3 regions of the Streptomyces sp. NPDC057702 genome follow, and region 1 is predicted to be linked to each of the others. Evidence: riboswitches for the same ligand, from Rfam matches in the RefSeq annotation. Region 1 holds a riboswitch; each other region holds the start of a gene.
The links. Region 1 has a riboswitch for cyclic di-AMP ahead of ACFVFR_RS10740 (M23 family metallopeptidase). Riboswitches for the same ligand answer to the same signal wherever they lie in the genome.

Region 1 (9,591 bases):
CGGCGGCGATGACGTTCTCGCGGATGTCGGCGGCGACGTCGGTGATGGGAACGCCGTACTCGACGACGATGTCCAGGTCGATGGCGGTCTGGCGCTCGCCGACCTCCACCTTGACGCCACGGGCGACGTTGGGGCGCCCGCCGGGCACGCGGTCGCGGACGGCGCCCAGGGTGCGGGCGAGGCCGCCGCCGAGGGCGTGCACGCCGGAGACCTCGCGGGCCGCCATGCCGGCGATCTTCTCGACGACGCCGTCGGCGATCGAGGTCTTGCCCCGGGTGGCGGGCTGGCTGTCGGCGCCGGCGGAGTCCGTGAGGGTGGTGGTGCCGGTGGCGGGCTTGGTGTCGCCGGTGCGGGGCTCGTTGATCGCGGGGGTGGCGGTCTTGGTCGACATGGGGTCCTCTCCTCGGAGTCGTGAGGGCCGTGGTGGCGGGCCACGGGGTCGTGGTCCGCTCCGGACGGCCCGGGTGCTGCCGGCTGCTGTCGTGTGTTCTGTTCTCCGCCGCCCGCGACGTGTGTCGGGGGCGCTTCGATGCGTCGTCCTGCCGTGTTCCTGCCGTGTTCGTCTGTCCGTCGCCGTACGTCGGCCTGATGCCCTCGGGGCGGTGGCCGATCGGTGGACGGCGACGAGGACTTGGACCCCCCGCTTCCCCGAACGTCACGCGGGAACCGGAATTTATCCGAATCGGGGCCGCCGTGGCCCCCCGGTCCGAGCATCGGACGCCGGCTTCTTCCCACGGACGCGGTGGGCCACAGCGGCGTAACTCCGGGGAAACAGAGGGTCGGCACAATCCGCCCATGACCGACAGACACCACGTCGAGCGTGCGGAGCGCGCACCCGACCCGGAGATCCCGCACCGCCCGGCGGCGGCCCCGCACCACCCGGGGGACGCGCGCCGCCCGATGGGATCGCCGCACCGTCCGGCGGCTCGGGACGTCGCGCCCCCGTGGGGGACCGGGCTCCGGTACGCGGTCGTCGAGGTGCCCTGGACGCATCCGGACGCCGTCGCGCTGCGAGCGCGGCAGCGGGCCGAGATCGCCGAGATGTACGGCACCGCGGACAGCGAGCCCGGCATCCCGCCGTCCGCCGCCGACAGCGCCGTGTTCGTGGTGGCGTACGCGGCGCGGGAGGCCCACGGGGCGGGCGAGGCCCGGGAGGTGTACGGGGAGGCCGGGTCCGGGGTTGGGTGTGGCGAGCCGGTGGGCTGTGGCGGGTTGCGGGACCTGGGTGGCGGGGTCGGCGAGTTGAAGCGGATGTACGTCGAACCGGGCTGGCGGGGCACGGGAGTCGCCGAGGCGGTGCTCGTCGCGCTGGAGGAGTGGGCGCGCCGGCGCGGGTGGCGCGGTCTGCGGCTGGAGACCGGCGACCGACAGCCGGCCGCCGTGCGCTTCTACGCCCGGTGTGGGTACGAGCGGATACCGAACTTCGGGGCGTACGTGGGTGTGCCGGGCTCGTGGTGCTTCGGGCGCGAGTTGACGTAGCCGGGGCGCGGTCTCGGGCTGGGCGGGGCCGGGCGGAGCCCGAGTGTGGTGCGGGGCCCGAGTGTGGTGCGGCGGCCCGGTGCCGATGGGTGGTGGGGGCGCGGCCGGTGAGGGTGCTGCGGCGGGTGGGGCTCAGGCGTCGAAGCGGTCGCGGGAGGCTTCGATGTGGCCGAGGTAGCGGTGGGTCCAGCCGCACATGCCGTCAACGGTGGCCCGCAGCGCCCGGCCGGGCTCGGTGAGGGTGTACTCGACGCGCGGCGGCACGGTGGGGTGCACCGTCCGCTCGACCAGGCCGTACCGCTCCAGCATGCGCAGGTTCTGAGTGAGCATCTTGTGGCTGATGCCCTCGACCTTCTGGCGCACGGCGCTGAAGCGCAGGGTGCCGTCGCCGAGGGCCTCGATGATCAACAGGGCCCACTTGTTGGCGATGTCGGAGAAGATCTCCCGCGCGAGGGAGTCCACGCGCCGCAGGTCCGCGCCCTCGGGCAGGCCCGTGAGCTGCTCGGTCACCATGAGGTTCCCCCGTCACCAAAAAGTGCGTTCTTCCAGTTCAGTGGCCACTTTCCTACAGTTCCCGAGTAACCGCAAGAGAGCACGGCGCGGTCGGGTCGGGGCGCCGGGGGGCGTGGTCGGCCCGACCCGTGCGGGGTCTACGTCGAGTGGGGTGCACGCTGGGCGGGGCTCGCGTGGGGTGAGGCTCACCCTGCGTGGGGCTGACGTTGGGTGGGGCTCACGCCGCGTGGGGCTGACGTTGGGTGGGGGTTGGCAACCCTGACGTCGCGTAAGGCTGACGCCGCGTGAGTCTCACCTCGGTTGGGGCTCACCTCGGTTGGGGCTCACCCCGTGTGGGGCTCACCCCGCGTGGGGCTCACGCCGCGTGGGGCTCACCTCGGGTGGGGGTTGGCCCGCGTGGGGGCTCCTCCCGCCGCCCCGCCCGGTGGGGTGCTCGCCTCGCGGTCACCGACCATCCGCTCGCACGAGGAACACGAGAGACACGAGGGACACGAACCATGGCCGCGACCGACGTCTTCCACCACCACGTGCCGGCCGAGCACGAGTTCGGCTACGCGCAGGCGATCAGGTCGGGCGATCTGGTCCACGTGTCGGGTCAGCTCGCGTTCGACGCGGCGGGCGCGTTCCGGCACGCGGACGACTTCGAGGCCCAACTCCGGCTGACCCACGCCAACATCGACAAGGTCCTGGCGCACTACGGCGCCGCGCGCCGCCAGGTCGTCTCGCAGCAGCTGTACGTGGTGGACCTGCCGCGCCACGCGGCGGCGACGGCCGCCGGCAACCTGGCGTACTTCGGCGACCACCGGCCGGTCAGCACCGTCGTCGGCGTCGCCGGACTCACCTTCCCGGGCCAGGTCGTCGAGATCAGCCTCGTCGTGGACACCAGGTTGCCCGCCTGAGCGACCGAGGCCGACGCGGTACGGACCGGTGCGGCGCGGTCTGCGCGGAGACCGGTGCCCGGCGTCGGGTGGGGCCGGGGCGGTGGGGCGGACGGGAGGCGCATGGGGGTTGGCCGGAGGCGGGCTCCTTGCCTCCCGAGGTCGGGTGCGGCTTGGCTGGTACTCCGATGGTGGCGGACCCGTGAGAGGTGGGTGCGGCGGTGAGCACGTGGACGACGACGGCCCTGACCAAAGGTGGGCCCGTCGCCCTGCGCGGGGCGCTGGAGGTCGAGGCCACCGCGCGCGGGGTGTTGCCGCACCGGCTGCCCGCCGCCGCGCGGGCCCAGGTCTCCGACGGCTTCTGCGCGCTGGCGGAGGCCCAGCCGTCGGGGGTGCGGCTGGCGTTCCGTACGGAGGCGACGGTCGTGGAACTCGACGTGGTGCCCTTCCCCGGAGCGTCCGCGTCCGGCGCGGCGGACCCCGCGGCCCCGGACGCGGCCGAGCCGCCGGCCTCGCCGGTCGGCCGCGCGGGCGTGTACGACCTCGTCGTGGACGGCCGCCTTACGGCCCGGATCGCGGCCCCACTCGACGCACCCGGTCAACCCCCGGGCGCCCGCCCCGCCGCGTGTTCGGGAGCCGGCCCCGAAACGGCCCCCGAGGCGCCCCGCGCCGTACGGCCCCCGACGCGTCCCGAGGCGCGACACAGGACACGACCCGACGCGAGCCCCGCCCCCTACGTCAGCGGCCCTGACCCCGACGTGAGCCCTGACCTCGACCTCGCCCCCGATGCCGGGCCTGACGCGGGCCCTCACCCTTACGTCAGCCCCGGCCCCGGCCCGGCCTCCGGCGTACGGTCTGACGCGGGCCCTCACCCTTACGTCAGCCCCGGCCCCGGCCCGGCCTCCGGCGTACGGCCTGACGCGGGCCCTCACCCTTACGTCAGCCCCGGCCCCGGCCCGGCCTCCGGCGTACGGCCCGACACGAACCCTCACCCCGACGTGAGCCCCGGCCCCGATGCGGCCCCCGCCCCCGCCCCCGCCCCCGGCGTGCCCGCGCGCGATGGGGTGGTCGCCGTGCGGTTCGAGGGGCTTTCCGGGCGGGAGCAGGACGTGGAGATCTGGCTGCCGCACGCCGCGATCGTGGAACTGGTCGCGCTGCGCGCCGACGCGCCGCTGCGGCCGCCGCGCGCGGTCGGTGTCCCGTCGCCGCGCTGGGTGCACCACGGCAGTTCGATCAGCCAGGGCGCCGGCGCGGCGGGGCCGACCGGGGCCTGGCCGGCCGTGGCCGCCCGGCTGGCCGGCGCGGACCTGGTCAACCTGGGGCTGAGCGGCAACGCGCTGCTCGACCCGTTCACGGCCCGGGCCATCCGGGACGCGCCGGCCGACCTGATCAGCGTGAAGGTGGGCATCAACATCGTCGCGCTCGACGCCTTCCGGCTGCGGACGCTCGGCCCGGCGCTGCACGGTTTCCTGGACACGGTGCGCGAGGGGCACCCGACGGCGCCGCTGCTGGTCGTCTCGCCGCTGCACGCGCCGGTGGTCGAGCGGGTGCCGGGGCCCATGTACCCGGACCCCGACGCGCCGGGCCCGGGCGTCAGCTACCGGGGCTACGGCGACCCGGCCCAGGTCGCCAGCGGGGCGCTCACGCTCACCTCGATCCGTCGCGAGCTCGGCCGCGTGGTGGCCCAGCGGGCCCAGAGCGACCGGCACCTGTACTACCTGGACGGCCTGGCCCTGTACGGCGAGCGCGACTTCGCCGAGTTGCCGCTGCCCGACCAGATCCACCCCGACGACGCCGCCCAGCGCCGCATCGGCGAACGCTTCGCCCACCTCGCCTTCGGCCCCGGCGGCCCGTTCGCCGCCACCGCCACCGCCACCGCCGCCGACCCCGCCACGCCGCACGGGAGCTGAGCCCCCGCGCCCCGTGTCGCCCTAACCGTTCGCCGCCCGGGGCGTACCGGGGCGTCTCGGGGCGTACCGAGGCACCCGCCGCGCCGCGCCGCGTGGCCCGACCGGTCGCGGGAGGCTCGCCAGCGCCCGGTGGCCGGGCGGTACGTCCCCGCCGCCCGATATCAGAGCGGCACCGTGGGTTGCGCGGTGGAGCGTCTATTTCACGTCAGACTTGGGAGCCCGGGCAGGCGACCCGGGGGTGCGGATTTGCGGGTGAGTACGGGCAAATCTCCGGGCGCACGGGGAGCGCAAAGAGCAGCGAGAGCATGCGCCGGCGCATGCGACGCCCGTGGTGGAGCATGACGGGCCGGTCGTGGGGCCGGGGGCGTGGCATGGCGCGTGGGTGGCGCGGAACCGACGCACGAGCGCATCTCACGAACGGCTTCCGGGAAACCCACCGCGCTTGCCGTATTCACTTCGCTACCGTAAGTGGCGAGGGAGTCGCTGGGGGGCGCGGCGTGGCAATGTTCGGGAGGAGAGGGACGTGGGGCACGCACAACCAGGCGGAGAACCTTCCGCCGCGCACCTCGACGGGCTGCTGACCCGGGCTCAAAACGGCTTCGAGATCGACGACGCGCTGGCCGCCAGGTTGCGCGGCGCGCTGATGCACCAGTCCGAGCTGCGCTCCTGCCGCCAGTGCAACGGGCGCTCGGCCCCCGTGGGGTGCAACACCTACCGCCACGTCTTCCTGCTCCCCGACGGCAGCAGCGAGTTGCTGTGGGAGCTGGAGCACAACACCTCGCCGGACACGAAGGCGTGCCCGGCCCCCACGACCGGCGAGCCGCGAGCGGACGCCGAGGCGCGCGGGGAGCGGCGCGTCTCCGCCGGTCAGCCCGGTGCGCGGGGCGAGGCGCCGACCGAGGCCGGCGAGGAGCCGGCCGGCACCTCCCAGGTGTGCTACGAGCTGTACGCAGACGAGCGCTCACTGACGGTCGCCGAGCGGCGGGTGCACGAGCGCATCGGGGGCGCACTGTGGGACGAGCTGGACAGCGCCCCCTTCTGGTTGCCGGAGCAACTACGTACGACGGTGGGGTCGTTCGGGCCGCAGCGAACGTACGCGATCGACGACTCCGCCGACCACGCGCGACGGGTGCTGCGCAGGGCGGAGAACCCGGACCGTCCCGGCGAGGACGTACGCGCCCTGCTGGCCACGGCGTTCGCGCACGACATCGCGCTGGCGACCAAGCCCCGGCTGCGCACGGCCGGCCCGGACACGACCTGGTGCCGGTTCTACGAGCACGCGTTCCTGCTGGTGGGTGGTGGCGAGCTGGTGTTGTGGGAGCTGGAGCACAACCTGACGCCGGACGGCCGGCTGGTGTGTGAGGTGTACCTGGACGAGGCCGCCGCCGAGGGCGCGGCGGACCGGCACGCCCGCGCCCTGGGCGTCGAGCTCTGACCCGGTGCGTACGCCGCGCCCCGGCGTGGCGTACGCCCGCTTGGCCGCCTCCGGGTCGCCCGCCCGCCGCGTGGGCCGGACGCTGGGACGGACGCATCCGGCGGGGCGCTGTGCCGGGTGCGGGCCAGTCGAGAGCGGGAGCGACGCGTGGGGAGTGCTGGGTGGGCCGGTGCGGGCGCGGAGTCGCCACGGGCCGCGCGGGCTCGTCGGATCGCCCGCTGGCTGCCCGCGTTCCTGCTGGTCGGCGGCGTCATCTTCGACGTGCTCATGCCGACGCACTACACGGCCTCGCCGTTCCTGTCGGCCGCGCCGCTGGTCGCCGCCCCGCTGTTCTCGCTGGGCGCGACGTCGGCGGTGGCCGCGACGGCCGCCGTCAGCTCGGTGCTGCTGGCGGTCTTCCACAGCGGCGGCGACCACGCCCTGTCGGTGACCGAGGTCGTCACCGTGTGCACCGTCGCGCTGCTGGCGCTGGCGATCAACCTGGTGGTGCGACGCAACTTCCGCCAACTGGCGACCGTACGCGTCGTCGCCGAGGCCGCGCAGCGCGCCGTGCTGCCCGCGCCCCCGGCCCGTATCGGGCCCCTGAAGGTCGCCGCCCGCTACGTCGCCGCGCAGACCGACGCCCGTATCGGCGGTGACCTGTTCGCGGTGCAGGAGACACCGCACGGCGTGCGGGCGATCATCGGCGACGTACGGGGCAAGGGGCTGGAGGCCGTGGAGGCCGTCGCCGTCGTCATCGGGGCCTTCCGGGAGGCCGCCGAGCAGGAGCCGTCCCTGGAGGGGCTGGCCGACCGGCTGGAGCGGGCGCTGGACCGGGAGGGCGACCGGCGGGTGGGGCTCGACCAGTTCGAGGGGTTCACCACGGCCGTGCTGGTCGAGATCGGGGAGGACGGCGGCGCGCTGCGGCTCGTCAACCGGGGCCACCCGCCGCCCCTGTTGCTGCTGCCCACCGGTCACGTGCGTGAGCTCAGCCCGGACGCCGACGCGCTGCCGCTGGGCATGCGGGACCTGGCCGCCTGGCGGGACACCGTGCAGGAGCTGCCCTTCCCGGCCGGGGCGACGCTGCTGCTGCTCACGGACGGGGTGACCGAGGCGCGCGATGCCAGCGGGCGGTTCTACGAGCCGACGCGGCGCCTGAGCGGCCGGCGCTTCGTGGGCCCGGACGCGCTCCTGGACACGCTGATCGCCGACGTGGGCCGGCACGCCGGTGGGCAGCGGGCCGACGACATGGCGCTGCTGGCGCTGCGGCGGCCGGGACCGCCGGGTCTGGCGGTCGCCCGACGGGCCCGTCGGAGCCCCGACGACTGCGCTGGGTAGCCGATCTTGACCCCTGTGCTGAGGTGGTACCGGCGTGCCGTCGAAGCGGAGCGGGTATTCCCCGGAACAGCTTGGAATCACACCCCGGCCTCTATTAACGTTCGATAACGCAGCGCGGCCGTCACAGCCGCCGCCAGAGGCGGCACCGTGCGCCGTCGCCGAATCCCGTAGGTGCGTCATCGCAGCTCACAGCGGTGCCGTGGCGAGGGAACCGGGGAACCAACCCTTGGGGTGAATCGGGTCGTCCGCGACTCGTAGGAGACCTTCCTGCTCCGAACCCGTCAGCTAACCCGGTAGGCGAGAAGGAAGGAAAGGAGCACGCCTCCGTGGCGTCCAACAGGTCTGCCCTCGACCAGGCTTCCCCCGCGTACGACGACGTCGAGGACCCCGCCGGGCCTCCCTGGGCACCGCCCGGGAGCGAGGCGGGGGACGGCCCCTGGGAGGAGTGGAACCCCACCGCCGAATCCGTCGCCCCCGTCCGTGGCCGGCACCGCGTGGTCAAACAGCGCGGCGGATCGATGGCCCGCAGCGGCGCCGTGCTCGGCGTGGGCGTCATCGCGGCGGTCGGCGCCGGCGGCATGGCCAGCGCCAAGGACCGCCCCCAGCCCCCCATATCGATGCCCGACCTCGGCCCCATCGCCGACCAGGTCAAGGCCGCCCTGCCCGACGCCGACGAACTCCCCGGCGTCGGGCCGCTCGTTTCCGACGGCGGCTCCGACACCGACCAGCGCCAGGCCGCCGAACGGCAGGCCGCGGCCCACGCGCCGTTCAGCCAGGCCGGACTGACGGCCGAGGAGTCCGCGCACGGCACGGCCAACGCGGGCGAGGCGCTGCGGGCCCGCATCCTGCAGCAGGCCGACACCCAGCACAGCGCGGCCGACGCCGCCGAGCGTGAGGCCGCCGAACGGGCCGCGGCACGCGAGGCGGCGGCCGAGGCGTCCCGCAAGAAGGCCGCCGAGGTGGAGAGGGAGCGGGCCGCCGAGGCGGCGGCCAAGCGCGAGGCGGCCGAGGCCGAGGCCCGACGCGCGGCGGCGGCCCAGCGGAAGGCGGAGGCCGAGCGCCGCGCGAAGCTCGCCGCCAGCTACGCCCTGCCCGTCGGCTCGTACACGCTGACGTCCACCTTCGGGCAGGCCGGCGACATGTGGTCGGCCAACCACACCGGGCTGGACTTCGCCGCCCCCACCGGCACGCCGGTGGGGGCGGTGCACGGCGGGACCATCACGCAGGCCGGCTGGGCCGGTTCGTACGGCTACCGGATCGTCCTCACACTCGATGACGGCACCGAGATCTGGTACTGCCATCTGTCGTCCATGACGCGGACCACCGGCACGGTCGGCACGGGCAAGGTCATCGGCCGGGTGGGCGCGACCGGCAACGTGACCGGCCCGCACCTGCACCTGGAGGTGCGCCCCAGCGGTGGCGCGCCGATCGACCCGATGGCCTGGCTCCAGAACCACGGCCTCCAGCCCTAGCCGACGGCACGACCCGGCCCCCGCGCGCGGGGGCCGGGCTCCGCGCGCGGGCCCGGCGCGGCCCGGTCGCCCGCCGGGCCACGGGCCCGGGGGGAATAGCCCTCAGGACCGGCCCGTTGCGCGTGAACATGGCTGATCAACAACAGAGCACGCGCACGCGCCGGATCGGCGACATCGAGGTGTCCCCCCTCGCGCTGGGCGGCAACGTCTTCGGCTGGGGCGCCGACCGGGCCCAGTCCTTCGCCATCCTGGACGCCTACACGGGGGCGGGCGGCAACTTCGTCGACACCGCCGACGTGTACGCGGCCTGGGTGCCGGGAAACTCGGGCGGCGAGTCGGAGACCATCATCGGCGACTGGCTCGCGGCCCGTGGCCGGCGGGACGACGTCGTCATCGCGACCAAGGTGGGCAACGGCGTACCGGAGCGCCCGGGGTTGCGCGCCGAGGTCATCACGGCCGGTGTCGAGGCGTCGTTGCGGCGGCTGCGTACGGATTACATCGACCTGTACTACACGCACTACGACGACGAGTCCCTGCCCGTCGAGGACTTCCTGACCACGCTGGACGGCCTCGTCCGGCAGGGCAAG
Region 2 (9,591 bases), on a different contig from region 1:
CCACATCTGCTCGCCGAGCACCTCGCGCCAGACGGCGAGCACGTCGGTGGCGGCCCCCGGCACGGCGTACACGTGCCGGGCCCGGCCTTCGCCGCCGAGCAGGGCCACACCGGCGCGCAGCTCCCAGTCCTCGTCGAAGTCGATGCGCGACTCCGGGTCGAAGGGCAGGTCGATCATGCCGTGGTCGGCGGTGACGTAGAGCGCGGAACGGGGCGGCAGCTGCTCGGCGAGCCGCTGGGCCAGACCGTCCACGTACATCAGCTGGCCGCGCCAGTCGTCGGAGTCGACACCGAACCGGTGCCCCTTGCCGTCCACCTCGCTGTAGTACGTGTAGACCAGGGTGCGGCCGGCGGCGCCGGTCTGGGCGGCGGCGAGGTCCATCCGCTCCTCGCCGGAGAGCCGGCCGTGGAAGGTGCCGCCGCTGAGCGCGATCTTGGTGAGCGGGGTGTGCTGGAACGCGGGGGCGGACACCTGGCAGGTGTGCACGCCGGCCGCGTCCGCCAGCTGGAAGACCGTCGGGTACGGCTGCCAGGCGTGCGGGTCGGTCCACGGCTGCCAGCGGAGCTGGTTCATCAGCGCGCCGGTGGCCGGGTCGGCGACGGTGTATCCGGGCAGGCCGTGGGCGCCCGGGGGCAGGCCGGTGCCCACCGAGGCCAGCGAGGTCGCGGTGGTGGAGGGGAACCCGGCGGTCAGCGGCTGACCGGTGCCGTTCAGGGAGCTGGCCAGCAGGGAGGTCAGGAACGGCGCCTCGGCGGGGTGGGCGCGCAGCAGCTCCCAGCCCAGGCCGTCGATGAGGAAGACGCACACCCGGTCGGCCGGCGCCAGGCTCAGGCCCGGCGTGCCGGTCAGCCCCGGCACCTCCTGGCCGGCCACCACGGCGGGCAGCAGGTCACTGAGCGAGCCGGTGCCGTACCGGGGCAGGGGGGCGCTCGCGGGGTCCAGGACCGCGCCCGGTGGCTGCTGCTCGGGCCAGGCGGCGCCGGTGGCGGGGCCCGAGCCGGACGGGGGCGTCAACGGGTGTTCGCCGTGGTCGCCTCGGACAGCGCCTGGGCGAACGCCAGGGTCTGCCGGACGCTGTCCGGCCCGTCGCCCGCCTCGCTCACGCGCAGCGAGAGGTCGTCGGCGGTGGAGGAGCCGGTGTAGCCGTGGTCCGCCTCGCAGTTGGGGTCACCGCAGCTCGCGGGCTCCAGGTCGAGCCGGCTGACCGCGCCCCAGCCGATGGTGAGCACCACCTCGCGGGGCAGCGTGCCGGGGGTGTACGACTCGGGGTTGGCGACGACGCGGCTGAGCACGACCGAGGAGATCCGGTGGAGCTTCACGGACTCGGTCGAGGTCGTGGCGTACGGGGTGGCGGAGCTGTCGTCGGCGGCCTGCTCGTCGGTGTGGCTGACGATGAAGCGGGTGTCGGTGAGGACGAGGACCGTGACGTGCCGGCGGACCTCGTTGGAGTCGAACGTCGTCTCCTGGTGAACCAGGAACGCCGCCACCGGCTCGCCGCCCACGGCGGCCTCGACCGCCTCGGCAACGAGGGCCGGGTAGTAGCCGCTGCGCTCGATCGCCGCGCGCAGCCCCTGGGTCGTCGTACCGGTCTTCGCCATGCCTCCCATCCTACGGGGCGAGCCCGGCCCCGATCCCCTCCCCCGTCGGCACCCGCGTGGAAGCGGCGCCGCCCCGCAGGGTCGGCCGACGGTCGGTCCGCGTGGCCGCGCCCCGCCCACCGGCCGACCCCGGGCTACCGCCGTGGGCCCCCCGCTCACGCGCCCCGGCCCCCGCGACCTGGTGGGCACGGGCCGCCCTGGGGCCGGCGTGGGCGGGGCGCCGGTACGCGCCGCGGGTTCGGCGGGCACGGGCGGGCGGCGCGGGGCGGTGGTTCGGGGGGGGGCGCGGGTGGGCGGCGCGGGCGGGGGTTCGGCGGGCGGGGGTGGGCAGCGGGGGCGGGGGTCAGTACGCGGGCAGGTGGCGGGGCCCGACGTCCGTACGGATCGGGGGCGGGGCCAGGCGCAGCGACGCGCCCAGGACGGACAGTCCGCGCTGGGCCACGACCACCGGCTCCAGGTGCACCGCCACCACCTCGGGGTGGTCGCCCACCAGTCGCGAGACGCGCAACAGCAGTTCCTCCAGGGCCGCGGTGTCCACCGGCCGCGAGCCGCGCCAGCCGAACAACAGCGGAGCGGTGCGCACCGACCTGATGAGCTCGGATACGTCACGGTCAGTGGCCGGTATGAGCCGGTGGGCGGTGTCGCCGAGGAGCTCGGAGGGGGCGCCGGCCAGACCGAAGGAGAGCACGGCGCCGGCGGCCGGGTCGATCGCGGCCCGCACCACCGTGTCCACGCCACGGGGAGCCATGCGCTGGACGACCAGCCGCAGCTCGTCGGGCCCGCCCAACAGGCTGGTCAACTCGGCGTAGGCCCGACGTAGTTCCCGCTCGCCACCGAGGTCGAGCCGGAAGGCGCCGAGGTCGGCGCGATGGCGCAGGTGGGGCGCGGTGGGCTTGAGGGCCACCGGGTACCCCAGCCGGGCCGCCGCCCGCGCGGCGCTGTCCGGGTCCGGGGCGGGCCGGGCGGGCAGCACGCTGATGCCGTAGCGGGCCAGCAGCCGCTGGGTGTCGGGCGCGGAGAGCGCGAAACTGCGCGGCAGGTGACGCGCGCGCCCACGGCTCGCCGAGGCGGGCCTGCCGGGCGCGACGGGGCCGGTGGGCACGGCGGGGCCGGTGGGCACGGCAGGGCCGGTGGGCACGGCAGGGCCGGTGGGCACGGCGGGGTCTTCGGGCGCGGCGCCGCTCTCGGTGGGGGCGACCGGCGGGGTGGGCTCGGCGGCCGGGGGTGGCGGTGCCGTGGCCGGTGCGGGCGGAACGGGGCTGACGGGGGAGGCCGTGGGCGGGGTGGGGGGCGTCGCTCGCTCGGACTCCTCACGCGCGTGCGCGGCCAGGAGTACGTCGATGTCGGCGCCGGCACCCGCCTCGTCGATGTCGTCGTACTCGGGCACGCGGCCGGGCTCGGCGGCCTGCCGTCGCCAGTGCGCGTACCGCACGGCCTCGGCCAGCGCCCGCACCGCGCGCTCGGCCACGGGGTAGGCCGGCACCCGGCTCGCGTGCGGCGGGTGGTCGACGTCGGGTGCCGGTGGCGCGGTCGGCTGGCCGTCGGTGGCGGGTCGCGGCGGGGGCGCGGCCGGGTCGGCGGGCTGGGCCAGGGTCGCGGCCAGGCCGGGGATCTCCAGGTGCACCACGGCCACCGGCTTCGCCGTGCCGCTCGCGGCCGTGGCCTCACGGATCGCCCAGGCCAGCTCGGTGGCCGGTCCGCCGTCGACCGCGGGGATGGCCGTGACGACGACGGCGTCGCACAGGTCGTCGGCCAGGGCTCGCCCGAGGGCCGTCCGGAAGTCGGCGGGCTCGGCGGCCGTGGTCAGGTCCAGCGGTGGCAGCGGGCGCAGGCCCTCGGTCAGACACGCGTCGTAGGTGATCAGGCCGAGCGACTCGGAGTTCCCGAGGATCGCCACCCGGGGGCCGCGCGGCAGCGGCTGCGCGGCCAGCAGCAGTCCCACGTCCGCCAGCTCGGTGACCGTGCCGACGCGGATGACGCCGGCCTGCCGGAACAGGGCGGAGACCGTGGCGTCGGGGATGCGCGTGGTGGGCACCGCGTGCCCCGGCGGCTCGCTGCCGCTGTGCCGGGCGCCCTTGACGACCACGACCGGTTTGAGGGCGGCGGTGCGCTTGGCCAGCCGGGTGAACTTGCGGGGGTTGCCGATGGACTCCAGGTACAGCAGCGCGACCTGGGTGGCGGGGTCGTCGTGCCAGTACTGGAGCAGGTCGTTGCCCGAGACGTCCGCGCGGTTGCCGGCCGAGACGAAGGTGGAGATGCCGAACAGGCCCGAGCCCCTGCGGTGCAGCCCGGACAGCAGGGCGATGCCGATCGCGCCGGACTGGGTGAACAGGCCCAGGTTCCCGGTCGGCGGCATCTGGGGCGAGAGGGAGGCGTTCATCCGTACCGCGCCGGCGGTGTTGATGATCCCCAGCGCGCCCGGACCGATCAGCCGCATCCCGTACGACCTGACCTGGCGTACCAGCTCCCGCTGGCGCTCCAGACCCTCGGGGCCGCTCTCGGCGTACCCCGAGGAGACCACGACCAGGCCCTGCACGCCCCGCTCGCCGCAGTCGGCGACCACGGCGGGCACCTGCGCGGCCGGCACCGCGACGACGGCCAGGTCCACCGGCTCCTCGATGTCGCGCACCGAGCGGTAGGCGGCGATGCCCTCCCACCCGCCCGCGGTGTCCGGCGGGGCGGCCTCGGGCGGGGGCGCGTCGGCCCGGACCCCGGCCGGCGGGCCGGGCGGGGCGGCCTCGCGGCGGGCCTGGGCCAGGTCGTCGCCGGTCAGCCGCGAGCGGCCGGGCGCGAAGGCGTGGTTGACCGCGTACACCCGCCCTGTGTAGCCGCCGGTCAGCAGGTCGACCAGCACCGCCCGCCCGGCGCCGCCGGGCCCCCGGCTGGCCCCGACGACCGCGACCGAACCGGGTGCGAGCAGCCGCCGCACGGAGCGGGCCTCGGCGCGCTGCTCCCGCGCGCGCATGACGGCCAGCGACCGGGGCGTGGGTTCCAGATCGAACTCCAGCCGGACGACCCCGTCCTCGAAGCTGCGCTGCTGGGTGTACCCCGCGTCCGTGAACACCTTGATCATCTTGGTGTTGGCGGGCAGCACCTCGGCCGCGAAGCGCCGGATGGCGCGCTCCCTGGCGACGGCCGCGATGTGTTCGAGGAGGGCGGAGGCCACACCGCGCCCCTGGTGGGCGTCCTGGACCAGGAAGGCGACCTCGGCGTCCTGGGCCGGCGCGGACGCGGGCAGCCCGCGCGCGTCGATGCGGTCGTAGCGCACCGTGGCGATGAACTCGTCCCCCACCGTCGCCGCCAGGCCGACCCGGTCCACGTAGTCGTGGTGGGTGAAGCGGTGCACGTCGCGGTCGGAGAGCCGGGGGTGGGGGGCGAAGAAGCGGTAGTACTTGGACTCGTCCGAGACCTTCTCGTAGAAGTCGACCAGGCGCCGGGCGTCGTCGGGGGTGATGGGGCGGATCTGGGCGGTGCCGCCGTCACGGAGCACCACGTCCGCTTCCCAGTGGGTCGGGTAGGCGTGCTCGGGCGGCGTTTCCATGGGTCCAGACTAGGTGGGGGCACCGACAACGGTTCGATTCGCGCGCGCCCTTGTGCCGGGGCAGGCTGTGGAAGGGCTCCGCCGGAGCACACCGCACCCCGTGAGAGACTGGTCTAGACAACAGCAACCACCTGAAGGGCAACACCATGGTTGAGCGCCGCGTCACCGTCGGCTGGGCAGAGGGCCTGCACGCTCGCCCCGCGTCGATCTTCGTCCGCGCCGCGACGGCCTCCGGCGTCCCCGTGACGATCGCCAAGTCGGACGGCTCCCCGGTCAACGCCGCCTCGATGCTCGCCGTGCTCGGCCTGGGCGCGCAGGGCGGCGAGGAGATCGTGCTGGCCTCCGAGGCCGACGGCGCCGACGCCGCGCTCGACCGTCTGGCCAAGCTCGTCGCCGAGGGCCTTGAGGAGCTCCCGGAGACGGTCTGACTCGCCGTTCGGTACCTTCCGAAGCCGCGGTGGCCCCCAGGGTCGTCACCGCGGCTTCGTCGTTTCCCGCGCCTCCCATCCGCCCGCACCCCCGGGGCGCGCCCCGCCCGCGTACGTCTCAGGGCCCCCGGCGGGCCGACCGCTCGGCTCGGCCGCCACCGGCCCGCCCCGGAGCGCGCATGCCGAAGGCCCCACCCGGCGGGGGTGGGGCCTTCGAGATGACGCGACGCGCGGGGGCGAGCTCACGGCCGCCCGACCGGTGGCCCCGGGCGTGCCGGGCTCAGCACGGGTGGGTGCGCCCCCGTGCCCTGCCGCCGTCCGCGCGGGGCCGGCTCCGGCTCAGATGTTGACGCCGTGCGAGCGCAGGTAGGCGACGGGGTTGATGTCCGAGCCGTACTCGGGCGACGTGCGGGCCTCGAAGTGCAGGTGCGCGCCGGTGGAGTTGCCCGTGTTGCCGGCCAGGCCGATCTGCTGGCCCGGGGCGACGCTCTGACCCACCGAGACAGAGAGCGAGTCGAGGTGGCCGTACTGGGTGTAGGTGCCGTCGTTCATCTTGATCACGACGTTGTTGCCGTACGCGCCGCCCCAGCCCGCCTCGACGACGGTGCCGGCGCCTACGGCACGCACCGAGGTGCCCAGGCCGGCGTGGAAGTCGATGCCGGTGTGGCTGCCGGAGGACCAGTTGCCGCCCGACGCCTGGTACTGCGTGGAGACGTAGCTGCCCGCGACCGGGGAGACGTAGGCGGCGCCCAGCGTGGTGCGCTCGACGGTGCGGGTGGCCCGCGTGTCGCTGGCCTCGCGGGTCTCGGTCGCACGGGTCTCGGCGGCCTCACGCGCCTCGGCGGCGCGGGCCTCGGCCGCCTTCTTCTCGGCGGCCTTCTTCTTCGCGGCCTCGGCGGCGGCCTTGCGCTTGGCCTCCTCCGCCTTCTTCTTCATCTCGGCGGCGTGCTTGGCGGCCTGCTGGCGCGCCTCCTCCTCGGCCTGCTGTTCGGCCGCGGCCTGCTCGGCGGCGGAGTACTGGGCGTCGGCCTGGGCGCCGATCTTGTCGGCGATGCCGTCGTTGAGGGCCACCGCCTGACGCAGACCGGTGTCCTGGGGTTCCTGCGAGCCGGCGGCGCCGGAGGCGGCCATCGCGGGGGCGGCTATGCCGGCGACGACTCCGGTGGCGGCGAGAGTGGCCATGCCCGCCACGTTCGCGCTGCTCCGGGTAAGACGGCTGGGGCGACGGTGCCGCCCAGTGGCACGAGTGAGCGCCATGAGGAGGCGTACTCCTTTCCTTCCTTCTCGCCTACCGGGTTAGCTGACGGGTTCGGAGCAGGAAGGTCTCCTACGGTCGCCACGCCCCTCGCGAGGATGGCGGCCGATTCACCCCAGGGGACATGGGTCCCCGGCTCCCCTGGCTCGCGCCATGAGGGACTCGGCGATGGCTGCCCGGTGCCACGGGTGTGGCTGATCTGTGACGAGCAACGGGGCTGACGCTAAGCGGGACGTCTTTTGATCGGCAAACAGAACCGGGTGAATGTTGCGCACGCCACACGGCAGACGGGCAGCCTCTCCCGCAAACCAGACATACCGAGAGGCCCTGGCATCCCACGGGACACCAGGGCCTCCTGACTCGCCGTAACCACACGTCGGCGACCGGAGCTCCGCGCTCCGCTCGTGTGGGTCGGGGCGATTCGGGCGCCGCCGCTGGCGAGGCGGCGACGCGAGCCGCCGCACGCGGACCGGCGAACGCTCCGGGACACGCCTCACGGCGGGCTCCGGGCGGCGAGCGCGGGAGACGGGACGGCGCGGGACCGCACCGGGCCCCACGCCGCCTGACGGCGCGCCAGCCCGGTCGGTACGCCTACGGGCTTCCGCGCCCCGCCACGCCTCGTGCTAGCCGGTCACCACCCGCACGTCACCGATGCCCAGCGCCTTGACCGGCTCCGCGATCACCGAGGCGTCGCCGACCAGCACGGTCACCAGACGGTCCGTCGGGAAGGCGGCCACCGCCGCCGCGGTCGCCTCGACGGTGCCGGTCTCGGCGAGCCGTTGGTAGAGGTGGGCCTGGAAGTCGTCCGGGAGGTGCTGCTCCACCTGGTCGGCGAGGGTGCCCGCGACGGAGGCGGCCGTCTCGTACTTCAGCGGGGCGATCCCCACCAGGTTCTGCACGGCCACGTCACGCTCGTCGTCCGTGAGCCCCTCGGCGGCCAGCGTGCGCAGCACCTTCCACGCGTCCTCCAGCGCCGGGCCGGTCACCTCGGTGGCCACCGAACCGCTGATGGCCAGCAGCGAGAGGCCGGTGCCCTCCGGCGTGGAGCGCAGGACCTGCGCGAAGGCCCGCACGCCGTACGTGTAGCCCTTCTCCTCGCGCAGCACGCGGTCCAGCCGGGAGGTGAGGGTGCCACCCAGGCAGTAGGTGCCGAGCGTCTGCGCGGGCCACACCCGGTCGTGCCGGTCGGCGCCGACCCGTCCGATGAGCAGCTGGGTCTGCACGGCACCGGGCCGGTCCACGATGACGACCCGGCCGCTGTCGTCGGCGGTGACGGCGGGCACCGGGCGCGGCGCGGCCGTGTCGCCGCTCCAGGCGCCCAGCGTCTCGGCGAGCGCCTGGTCGAGGTCCACGCCGGTGAGGTCGCCGACGACCACCGCGGTGGCCGTGGCCGGGCGCACGTGGGCGGCGTAGAAGGCGCGCACGGCGGCGGCGTCCACGCCCGTCACCGTCTCCTCGGTGCCCTGGCGGGGCCGGGACATCCGGGAGTCGGCCGGGAAGAGCTCCTTGGACAGCGTCATCGCGGCCCGCCGCGCCGGGTTGGCCAGCTCGTGCGGGATCTCGTCGAGCCGGTTGCGCACCAGCCGCTCCACCTCGCTCTCGGGGAAGGCGGGGGCCCGCAGCGCGTCGGCGAGCAGTCCGAGCGCCTTGGTCAGCCGGGAGGCCGGAACCTCCAGGGAGACCCGCACGCCCGGGTGGTCGGCGTAGGCGTCCAGGGTGGCGCCGCAGCGCTCCAGCTCGGCCGCGAACTCCTCGGCCGAGTGCCGGTCGGTCCCCTCGGACAGGGCCCTGGCCATGATGGTCGCCACGCCTTCGAGCCCCTGCGGCTCGGCCTCCAGCGGCGCGGCGAGGTTGACCTCGACCGCGACGACCTGCTGGCCCGGCCGGTGACAGCGCAGCACGGTCAGGCCGTTGGGGAGCTGGCCGCGCTCGGGTGCGGGGAAGGCCCACGGCTTGGCCTGGCCGGGCTGGGGCTGGGGGTGGAACTGCATGCTGGTCACGGTGGTGTCCGTCGCGTCGGTCTGTGTCGCGGTCGTGGTCGCTGCGTCGCTCACCGGCCCGCCCCTTCGTCGTTGTCCTCGGTCGCCGCGTCGGCGGGGGCCGCCCGCACGACATCGGTCGGCTCGGTGGCCTCCACGGTCTCCTCGCCCTCGCCGGTCTCGGCGGGCTCGGTCGGCTCGTAGACCAGCACCGCGCGGTTGTCGGGACGCAGTCGGGCCGCGGCGACGGCCCGCACCTCGTCGGCGGTGATGTCCAGGACCCGGTCCACCGCGCTCAGCGCGAGCTGCGGGTCACCGAAGAGGACCGCGTACCGGCACAGTTCGTCGGCCCGGCCGCCGACCGTGGCCAGCCGGTCCAGCCACTCGCGCTCGAGCTGCGCCTGGGCCCGCTCCATCTCCTGCGGGCTCGGGCCCTCGGCGGCGAAGCGGGCCAGCTCCTCGTCCACGGCGGACTCGATGGCGGGCACCTCCACGCCGCCCGAGGTCTTGACGTCCAGCCAGCCCAGCGAGGGCGCGCCGGCCAGCCGCAGCAGTCCGAAGCCGGCCGCGACGGCGGTGCGGTCGCGGCGCACCAGCCGGTTGTGCAGGCGGGAGGACTCGCCACCGCCGAGCACGGTCAGGGCCAGGTCGGCGGCGTCCGCCTCGCGGGTGCCGTCGTGCGGCAGCCGGTAGGCGGCCATCAGGGCGCGCGCGGGCACCTCCTCGCGCACCTCCTCGCGCAACTGCGCGCCGATGGTGTCGGGCAGCGCGCCGTCCCGTGGGGTGGGCT
Region 3 (9,591 bases), on a different contig from region 1:
CTCGACGGCACCCGGGTGAGCCCTCGGCCAGCACCCTCACCGGTGGCCGGCCGAAGGCATCCCCTCCGCCGGCTCAGCGGCCGGTCAGCCCAGCGAGCCGAGCAGGGCGGCGAGCAGGTCCGGCGCGCCCTGCGGCAGGTCAGCCACCGCGTTCAGGACGAACGCGTGCTCACCCGCGCGCAGCGGCGACTTGCCGAACGTCTTCTTCAGCAGCTTCTCGCCGTCGGCGGTCAGCGCGGTCCGTACGTCGACGGCCTTGATCTGCTTCGGCGTGGTCTGGGCGTTCTCCCGCTTGATGGAGTACGTCAGGAAGTCGACCTGCCGCGCCTTGGCCCGGTTGACCGAGGCCGACACCTGCGTGTGCGGGGTCTTGTTGACATAGTTGTGGATCTTGGTGAGGTCCAGGCGGTCGTCCCGGTCGCGGAAGGTCACCCCGCCCTTGAGCTTCGCGTAGTCCCGGGTGCCCTCGGTCAGCGGGAACGACACACACTGGTGCTGCTTGCCGGTGAGCTTGGCGCCCCCCGTCGCGGCCAACCGGATCTTCGCCTCGGCGAGCCGCTTCGCGGCCGGCTTGGTCAGGCAGAACTCGGCCTTGCCGTTCTGGATCGGCGTGGTCGTCTCGCGGGCCTGGGCCGGCGTCACCGCACACGCCAGCGCCGCCGCAACGACGGCCGCACCCGTCATTCCTCGCATCATGACTCGTCCTCGTTGCATCAGGCCGACCGTGATTCGGTCGGCACGTCGAGGACAACGCCGAGTGCCTCCTGAGGGTGACGTCCGCCCCGGGAACATCACCCGGCCTGGTGAGCGTGGCGCAAAGCCGGGACATCCGAAGGCCCCTGCCTCATCCTGGCCCGCGAACGGGCGGGTGACGGCGCGCGCCGCCACCCGCCCGACGACCACGGCCCGGCCGTGGGACGGCTCAGCGCACGCGGCCGTACCAGACCTTGTTGGTCCAGATCTTCTCCAGCCGCACCGACTTGCCCGGCTTGGGCGCGTGCCAGATCTTGTTCCGCCCGGCGTAGATGCCCACGTGGTAGACGTTCCGGCCGGAGTGGAAGAAGACCAGATCGCCCGCCTTGCGGGACTTCGCGGACAGGTGGCGGGTCTTGTTGTACTGGGCGGCGGCCGTGCGCGGCAGCTTCTTGCCCGCCTTCTTGAACGAGTAGAGCGTGAGCCCCGAGCAGTCGAACCGGTGCGGGCCGACCGCCCCGTACTTGTAGGGCGCGCCCTTCTTGCCGGCCGCGACCTTGAGCGCCTTGCCGGAGGTCGTGGCCGCCTGTGCGTCGGTCGACATGGCCGGTACGAGCGAGGAGCCCGCCAACACCGTCGCGGTCAGAGCGGACGCGGTGCCGATACGGGTGGCGAGCGCGGGTATACGTGGCTGCGCGGACATACGAAAGCCCTTCGACATCCGCCTGCGAAAGATGACCTGTCGGGTTCGGGCTGACGAAGTTGCCCGGCCATCTACGTGGCTTCACCCCAAGGGCCACCGAATTCGTGGCCCGTCGTACCTGGGTCTCCCGTTCCTGCCGATCCGTGGTCTTCTCCCTGGGTCCGCGCGGCGGCAGGACTCGGCGTCCGCCCGGACCGCCCCGCCGTGGTGACGGGGGCTTGGTGCTGTCGGATAGGGATACTGCGTCATTCACGGCCCGAAATCGCAGCCGAAAGGGCCGTATGTGAAGTTCTTCACCTTCGTCGGTGACGCAGAACCGCGCCGCCACAGGTACCCCATACGAGTCGCGCACACTCGCCCTGACCTGCGGAAACAGCAAACCGGACGGGGAGGTTCCACGGCGCGGCGCGGCTGTGGGCCATGCAGCCGCCGAACGCGCCCGGTCCGGAGTGTGGGCGGTGACGAGACGTCACGCCGCGCCCAGCGCGGGCCGTCGGCGAGCCCGGCACCCCGCGACGGCACCCCCGTGGCGCGGGCCGACAGCGCGCGGCCCCCGCCCCGCCGGGGCGACACGGCGCCGCCCAGGGCCGCGCGCGCCGCCTTGGGGTGTGAACGCGGCTCAGTCGGCCGTCTCGCGCGGGCCGTCGGCCGGGCCGTCGAACGAGCTCGTACCGACGAAGGCCCGGAACTCCTCACCCGGCACCAGCCGACGGGAGCGCACCCGCGTGAAGCCCGCGTCCCGCATCTGGTCCAGCAGCTCGGTCGGGCGCGGCAGTGTGCCGGTGAAGTCGGCGTAGGCGCACCACAGGTTCAGCATCTCGATACCGGGCCCGCCGCCCTGGCAGCTCGTCGTCAGCAGCAGCCGGCCCCCGGGCATCAGGAAGGAGCGCGCCCGCTCCAGCACCTTGGTCCGCTCGCCCTCGGGGAAGTAGTAGATGTTGTTGTGCAGGGTGACCAGGTCGAACTTCTGCTCCGTGGCGTAGGTCCGCACGTCGCTGCGCACCACCTCCACCCGATCGGCCAGCCCCCACTTGTCCAGGTTCCCCCGGGCCTGGGCCACCACCTCGTCCTGGAGGTCGATGGCCACCGCCGTCAGCCGGGGGTTGAGCGAGGCGGCGTGCCGCACGTAGGTGCCGCTGCCGCACCCCACCTCAAGCAGGCGCACCGGCGCCGCCCGGTCCACGTGCTGCTCCACCACCGCCTGCACGGCGGGTTCGAGCACACGCGAGGAACGGGCGATCAGCGCGCCGTCCTGGTCGGTGATCGCCACCCGCCGCCCCTCGCGCAACATCGCCGGGGCGTCCAGCAGCAGCGGGGCGTGGAAGCGCATGAGCTGTTCGAGCAGCGCCACGTACGCGTCCGCCTCCGCCTTGGCCAACGCCCTGGCCAGCCGACCACGCAGCCGGTAGCGCCCCCCGCGCTGGCCGAGCTCTCCCAGCCGTACGCCCATCTCCAGCCAGGCGCCCAGCAGGTGCTCCTCTCCGTGCATGCCGAGCTCGTCGGCGAGTGCGGGCGCGTCGAGCGGCTGCCGCGCCAGGTGGCGCAGCACCCCGCTGCCGGCGGCGGCGGCCAGGAACGAGGCGCGGTAGGCGGGCGCCATCAGGTCCTTGGGCAGCCGCATGGCCAGCGAGAAGTGACTGCTGCGCACCAGCTTGGCGAACGTGCGGATCTTCACGGGGAGTTCCTCATCTGTGCTGGGGGTGGCGATGGCGTACGCGCGGGCGACGGTCGGGCCGACGCGCGCCCCGCCGGCACCGCAGCCCGCGACCCGGCGGCCGGCGACGCGGTGGCGGGTGGCGCGCACCACGGACGGCTGTCACACCAGGAGGGTTGACGGCACACGTGCGCTGGGGAACTGACTGCCCAACGCCCCGCGGGCCCATACGTCGCGCGTCGATCACGCGCAGGGGACAGGTGTATCAGGAGATTGACCGATCGCACCGGGCCCAGCGCGCCCGCCCTTTCACTCCAGCACGCCCCGGCGCACCGTATTCCGAGGCGATTGGCCAGGCCGAGTCGCCGGTACGACGTCGCGCGGCCGAGACCCCGGTCCACTCGTACGGGTGACATATAGTCCGGTTGCCGCCGAGTGGGCCACCCGGGTCTCCGCCCAGTCGGCCCAAGGAGTTCGGCGCCGTCCGCTCAAGTGCCCCCCGAACGCCTGTAGGTGAGATCACCCCTCCGTTTCAGCGCGCTTCAAGGTTGACCTAAGGCCGCTGCTGAACGGTGGTGCCGCCAGTGCATCGTTTAACCAACCGGCACGCCGCTGGGGGAGATATGACCACCGCACCACAAACGGAAGCCGCCTTGGGCGTGGACCTCGAACTCGATGTCATGAGCGCCTCGGACCAGGAAATGGTCGCGCTCAAGGAGAAGGTCTACGAGCACAAGATCGTGGTCTTGAAGCAGCAGAGCCTCTCGCCCGCGGAATTCGTCGCCTTCGGTCGACGACTGGGCGAAGTGGAAACCTACTACCAGCCGATGTACCACCACCCGGAGCACAAGGAGATCTTCGTCTCCTCCAACGTGAGGGAGTCAGGTCAGCAAATCGGCGTGCCCCAGACAGGGAAGTTCTGGCACCACGACTACTCGTTCATGGCCCGGCCTTTCGGGCTCACGCTCATCTACCCGCAGGTGGTGCCCCGGGAAAACCGCGGCACCTACTTCATCGACATGGGCAGGGCGTACCAGAAGCTCTCCCGCGAGATGAAGAACGCCATCGAGGGAACGTACAGCCGCAACAGCGTCCGGCGGTACTTCAAGATCCGCCCCGACGACGTCTACCGACCGATCACCGACGTGCTCGCCGAGATCGAGGACCACACCCCGGCGGTCACCCACCCCACCGTCTTCCCGCACCCGGTCACCGGCGAGCCGCTGCTCTACATCAGCGAGGCGTTCACCTTCGAACTCCAGCAGGCCGATGGCACGCCGCTGCCCGACAGCCTGTTGCGGGAGCTGCTGAGCGCCGTCGGTCAGGCCGACCCCACCTTCCAGCACGAGAACATCCACCTCCAGACCTTCGACAAGGGCGACCTCCTCGTCTGGGACAACCGCAGCCTCGTGCACTGCGCCCGGCACACCGTCAAGCCCGAGCCCACCGTCTCGCACCGGGTCACCGTCCACGACGCGTACGAGTTCTACGCCGGCATCGGCGCCCAGCAGCCGGCCGACGGCCGCTGAGGGGACCCCGTGGAACTCATCACACCCGCCTCGTCGCGGTCCGTCCGGTACGGCTGCGACGAGCCGCTCCTGCGCCAGGTCCTCACCCCGTACAAGCCACACTGCCGCTACCTCACCAGCGCCACCGTCACCCGCCAGGGTGAACCCCGCGACGGCGGGCGGGTCAGCGCGCGTGGGGAGTTCACCATTCCCGAGTCGTGCTACATCGACGACACCGGACATTTCAACTCGGTCGAATTCAACCTGTGTTTCAACCAGCTCGTCTACTACCTGCTGGCGAAGTCCGTCAAAGAGCACACCATGTGGCCGTTCAGCACCTGGACGCTCGAGGAGTTCTGGGAGCGGCAGCTCCCCGACATCCTTATCGTCGACTTTCGCAGCACCTTTCGCCGCGCCATGCGCGGGCGCGGGTTCTGGGGCGAAATCGATGTCGTCGGCATTGACGAACGCGATGGCGAGGACGGTTCGATCGCCCTCGTCAGCACGCTGTGTCGCTACGGCGAACAGGACATGCCCGCCTGTCACGGCGGTGTGCGGCTCGCCGTACGAACGACGAGAAACCGGGCCGCGTAAATGCGTCGCGTCAACACCTGGCACGGACTGTGCGAAAAGAAGAGCAGGAGCCATGTCACCTCACGTCACTGAATCACAGGACCGCACCGCGAACGCCACCCCCACCGCACCCGGAGTCGTGCCCGAACCCATCGCCATCGTCGGTATGGGACTGCGCATTCCCGGCGGCAGCAACGCGCCCGACGAGTTCGCCGAGTTCCTGCGCACCGGCCAGTCCGGACTGCGCGAACTGCCCACCGACCGCTGGGACCCCGAAGGACTCACCTCCGACGACCCGGAGGCCAAGGGCGTCATCCGGTGCGAGCGTGGCGGATTCCTGGACCGCATCGACCAGTTCGACGCGAAGTTCTACAACATCTCGCCCAAGGAAGCCGACTACATCGACCCCCAGCAGCGGCTCAGCCTGGAAACCGCCTGGGAGGCGCTGGAGGACGCCGGCATCGACCCCGGTCCACTGCGCCACGGCCGGGGCGGGGTGTACGTCGCCGTCAGCAACACCGACTACGCGGGCGAGATGGGCGCGTACGCCAACGAGGAGCTCAACAGCTACATGCCCACCGGCGCCGCGCTCAGCGCCGTCTCGGGCCGGCTGTCCTACTTCCTCGGCTGGCGCGGACCGTGCATGACCATCGACACCGCCTGCTCGGCGTCGCTGGTCGCCGTCCACCTGGCCGCCCAGGGCCTGCGACAGGACGAGACCGATGTGGCGCTGTGCGTCGGCGTCAACGCCATCGTCAACCCACGCCCCTACATCCTCGCCAGCCAGTCCAACATGCTGGCCCCCGACGGCCGGTGCAAGACCTTCGACGAGGCGGCCAACGGCTACTGCCGCAGCGAGGGCGGCGGCGCGCTCGTCCTCAAGCGGCTCTCCGACGCGCAGCGCGCCGGCGACCGGATCTACGCCGTGGTCCGTGGCTCGGCCGTCGGCTCCGACGGCGAGAGCAGCTCCCTGATGGTGCCCAACGGCACCGCGCAGGAGGGGCTGATGCGCAGAGCGCTCAGGTCCGCCGGCATCGGCCCGCGCGACATCTCCTACATCGAGGCCCACGGCACCGGCACCCCGCTGGGCGACCCGATCGAGATCGGCGCGATCACCTCGGTGTTCAGCGAGTCGCACAGCCCCAGCGACCCGGTCACCATCGGATCGCTGAAGACCAACATCGGGCACATGGAGTCGGCGGCGGGCATCGGGGGGCTCGTCAAGACCGCGCTCCAGATGCGCGAGTCCACGATCTTCCCGCACCTGAACTTCACCACCCCCTCCACCCGGATCCCCTGGGAGCGCTCCCCGGTCGCGGTCGCCACCAAGGCCCACCCGTGGACGGCCGAGACCAAGCGGGCCCTGGTCAACTCCTTCGGCCTGACCGGCACCATCGCCTCCGTCGTCCTCGAACAGGCCCCCGAGCCCGTGGCCGCGCCGGCCACCCCCCAGGACGACGACGGCGGCCATGTCCTCACCCTCTCGGCCAAGTCCGCACCCGCGCTGACCGGCCAGATCCAGCGCTACCAGCGGTTGCTGCGCAACGAGCCCGAGACCGACATCGGCGACCTGTGCTACTCGACCAACGTCGCCCGCGCCCACTTCCCGCTCCGCCTGGCCGGCGTCGTCCGCGACCACGACGACGTCGCCCGCCTGCTGGACCGCGCCCTGGCCAAGGCCGGGCAGGCCAGCCCGGCCGCCGGCGGGGCGCAGGTGGCGTTCCTGTTCTCCGGCGGCGGCACCCAGTACGTGGGCATGGGGCGGCCGTTGTACGAGCGCTTCTCCGTCTTCCGCGACCACCTGGACGCGTGCGACCGGCTGTTCGCCCCGCACCTGGGGCGTTCCATCCGCGCCATGATCCTGGGCGAGGTCGACGACGCCGACCTCATCCACCAGATCAGCTTCATGCAACCCGCGCTGTTCGCGCTGGAGTACGCGGTGGCCAGGCTGTGGCTGTCGTGGGGCGTACGCCCCTCCGTACTGGCCGGTCACAGCATCGGCGAGATCGTCGCGGCCACCGTCGCCGGCCTGTTCACGCTGGAGGACGCCGTCACCCTGATGGCCGCCCGCGCCCGACTGATGGACGCCTCCCCACCCGGCGCCATGACCGCCGTCGAAGCGTCCGTCGCCGAGGTCGCCGGCCTCATGGACGGCCACGACGAGCTGTCCGTCGCCGCCGTGAACGGCACCCGCCAGCTCGTCCTGTCCGGCGACACCCGGTCGCTGGCCTTCGTGGAGCGCCAGCTCACCGAGCGGGGCATCAAGAACCGCCGCCTCGCGGTCTCCTGCGCCTCCCACTCGCCCCTGATGACCGACGCGGCCCGGGACCTGCGTGAGGTCGTCGCCGCACTCACCTTCCACGAGCCCGAGTTCACCCTCATCTCCAACCTGACGGGCAAGGTCGCCAGCCCCGCCGAGATCTCCACCCCCGACTACTGGGCCCGCCACCTGCGCGAGGGCGTCAAGTTCGCCGACGGCATGCGCGCCATCGCCGAACGCGGCCGGCACGTCTTCCTCGAATGCGGCCCCGCCAGCGAGCTCATCGGCATGGGCAAGCAGTGCCTGGACGACGCGGCCGGCCACACCTGGCTCAACAGCCTGCACGCCGAGGACACCGACGCCACCGTCACCCGCCAGGCGCTGGCCCAGCTCTACGCCGCCGGCGCGCCCGTGATCTGGGCCGAACACCACCGGGGCCGCGAGCGCCGCAGGATCACCCTGCCCACGTACGCCTTCGACCGGCGCCGGCACTGGCTCCCCGCCCCCGCCGCCCCGCTCCAGGCCGGCGGTGCGACCGGCGGCCACCCGCTGCTCGGCAAGGAGACCTCGAGTCCGGAGCAGCGCGCCCAGGGCGTCAGGGAGTTCACCTCGCGCGTCAGCGGCGACCGGCCCGGCTACCTCGCCGACCACAAGGTGATGGGAAAGATCGTCTTCCCCGGCGCCGGCTACGTCGAGATGCTCATCGCCCTCCAGGACGCCGTACTCGGCGAGAGCGGCCTGCCCCTGACCGGCGTCAGCCTGCACGAGGCCCTGCTCATCGCCGACGAGGGCAGCGTCGAACTCCGCACCCGCTGGACCCCGCGCCCCGACGGCACCGCCGACGCGGAGATCGTCAGCCTGCTGCCCGGCGACGAGCCGGGGGCCCCGACCATCGAGCGGCGCCACGTCACCGCCCTCCTTGGCGCCGAGCCCGACCCCGGTCTCGACGCGACCGGACGCGACCTGCGTGACCTGGCCGCAGTGGCCGGCGAGCCCCGCGCCCGACTGACCGCCGACGAGCTCTACGCCGACTTCGCCGAGATCGGCGTCGACTACGGCCCCCTCTTCCAGGGGCTCGCCCAGGCCACGGCCCACGGCCCCGATCTGGCCATCGGCGAGCTGCGCGGTCAGGACGGGGCCAGCCCCGAGTTCCTGCCGCCGGCCATCCTGGACTGCGCCTTCCAGACGCTGGCCGCCCTCCGTGGCGACAGCGACGTGGTCGCCATGCCCGTCGGCATCAAGAGCTGCCGACTCCTGAAGAAGCCGCGCGGCACCACCCTGCGTAGCGTCCTGCGCCTGGTGAGCACCGGCCAGGCCGGGCCCGCGGGCGACGAGCACGCGCCGGGAGAGCAGGCACCCGGACCCGTGCTGGACCTGCTCGTCCTCGAAGGCGACCGCCCGGTGTTCGTCATGGAACGGCTGACCCTGCGCCAGGTCGCCGGCGCCACCACCGACCGCGACCGCATGTACTCCGAGGTCCGCTGGGTCAAGCGCTCGCTGCGCGCCGCCGACCCCGAGCCGCGCCACGCGCTGCTCATCGGCGCGGGCCAGGACGCGCTCGGCGAGCTGACCGACCCCGCCAAGGAGCGCAACGTCACCCTCACGGTGGTGCCCGGCGCCACCGAGGCGGCGGTACCCCTGCGCGACGGACACCCCACCGACGTGTGCTGGTTCTGGCAGCCCCGCCGCGACGCGGGGGAGTCGCTGCGCGCCGAGTGCGAGCGCAACTACCGCGACCTGCTCGCCCTGCGGGACGCCCTGGAAGCGGTCGGTTTCGGACGTGACCAGCGACTGTGGCTGGTCACCGAGGGCGGCCAGTGGGTGCCGGGCGACGCGCCCGAGCCCGGCGGGGACCAGGAGACCTGGGCCGCGGCCACCCTCTGGGGCTTCGGCCACGTGATGTGGACCGAGTACCCCGCCCAGCGCGTCACCCTCCTCGACCTGCCCGCCCACGGCACCGGCGGCTACGCGGCACTGCTCGACGAGTGGGCCGCCAAGGACTCCACCGAGTACCAGGTGGCCTACCGGTCCGGACTGCGCCACGTGCGCCGCGTCTTCACCGGCGTCGGCGGCCCGTCCGGCGAGGACGTGGAGCTGGTCGTCAAGGAGTACGGCCAGTTCACCGGCGTCGTCACGGCCCCCCTCCAGGACGAGCCCGAGCCACGCGGCAGCCAGATCCGCGTCCGGGTGCACGCGGCCG

Region 2: another riboswitch for cyclic di-AMP. It lies ahead of ACFVFR_RS06180 (M23 family metallopeptidase); the one in region 1 lies ahead of ACFVFR_RS10740 (M23 family metallopeptidase).
Region 3: another riboswitch for cyclic di-AMP. It lies ahead of ACFVFR_RS20440 (C40 family peptidase); the one in region 1 lies ahead of ACFVFR_RS10740 (M23 family metallopeptidase).

What each region holds. Positions count from the first base shown of each region.
Region 1 covers NZ_JBHVJC010000011.1:152,516-162,106, forward strand. The annotation lists gene ACFVFR_RS10705 (Asp23/Gls24 family envelope stress response protein) at 1-391, opposite strand, end outside; gene ACFVFR_RS10710 (GNAT family N-acetyltransferase) at 796-1,479, shown strand; gene ACFVFR_RS10715 (winged helix-turn-helix transcriptional regulator) at 1,612-1,992, opposite strand; gene ACFVFR_RS10720 (RidA family protein) at 2,490-2,891, shown strand; gene ACFVFR_RS10725 (SGNH/GDSL hydrolase family protein) at 3,092-4,780, shown strand; gene ACFVFR_RS10730 (DUF6227 family protein) at 5,304-6,215, shown strand; gene ACFVFR_RS10735 (PP2C family protein-serine/threonine phosphatase) at 6,363-7,532, shown strand; cyclic di-AMP (ydaO/yuaA leader) riboswitch at 7,679-7,847, shown strand; gene ACFVFR_RS10740 (M23 family metallopeptidase) at 7,859-9,004, shown strand; gene ACFVFR_RS10745 (aldo/keto reductase) at 9,133-9,591, shown strand, end outside.
Region 2 covers NZ_JBHVJC010000006.1:116,283-125,873, reverse strand. The annotation lists gene ACFVFR_RS06200 (alkaline phosphatase family protein) at 1-1,014, opposite strand, end outside; gene ACFVFR_RS06195 (DUF5998 family protein) at 1,011-1,598, opposite strand; gene ACFVFR_RS06190 (GNAT family N-acetyltransferase) at 1,942-5,139, opposite strand; gene ACFVFR_RS06185 (HPr family phosphocarrier protein) at 5,286-5,567, shown strand; gene ACFVFR_RS06180 (M23 family metallopeptidase) at 5,907-6,824, opposite strand; cyclic di-AMP (ydaO/yuaA leader) riboswitch at 6,839-7,000, opposite strand; gene ACFVFR_RS06175 (M16 family metallopeptidase) at 7,446-8,813, opposite strand; gene ACFVFR_RS06170 (M16 family metallopeptidase) at 8,873-9,591, opposite strand, start outside.
Region 3 covers NZ_JBHVJC010000025.1:110,046-119,636, forward strand. The annotation lists gene ACFVFR_RS20435 (hypothetical protein) at 85-684, opposite strand; gene ACFVFR_RS20440 (C40 family peptidase) at 923-1,396, opposite strand; cyclic di-AMP (ydaO/yuaA leader) riboswitch at 1,400-1,590, opposite strand; gene ACFVFR_RS20445 (SAM-dependent methyltransferase) at 2,016-3,071, opposite strand; gene ACFVFR_RS20450 (TauD/TfdA dioxygenase family protein) at 3,674-4,579, shown strand; gene ACFVFR_RS20455 (FcoT family thioesterase) at 4,589-5,152, shown strand; gene ACFVFR_RS20460 (SDR family NAD(P)-dependent oxidoreductase) at 5,205-9,591, shown strand, end outside.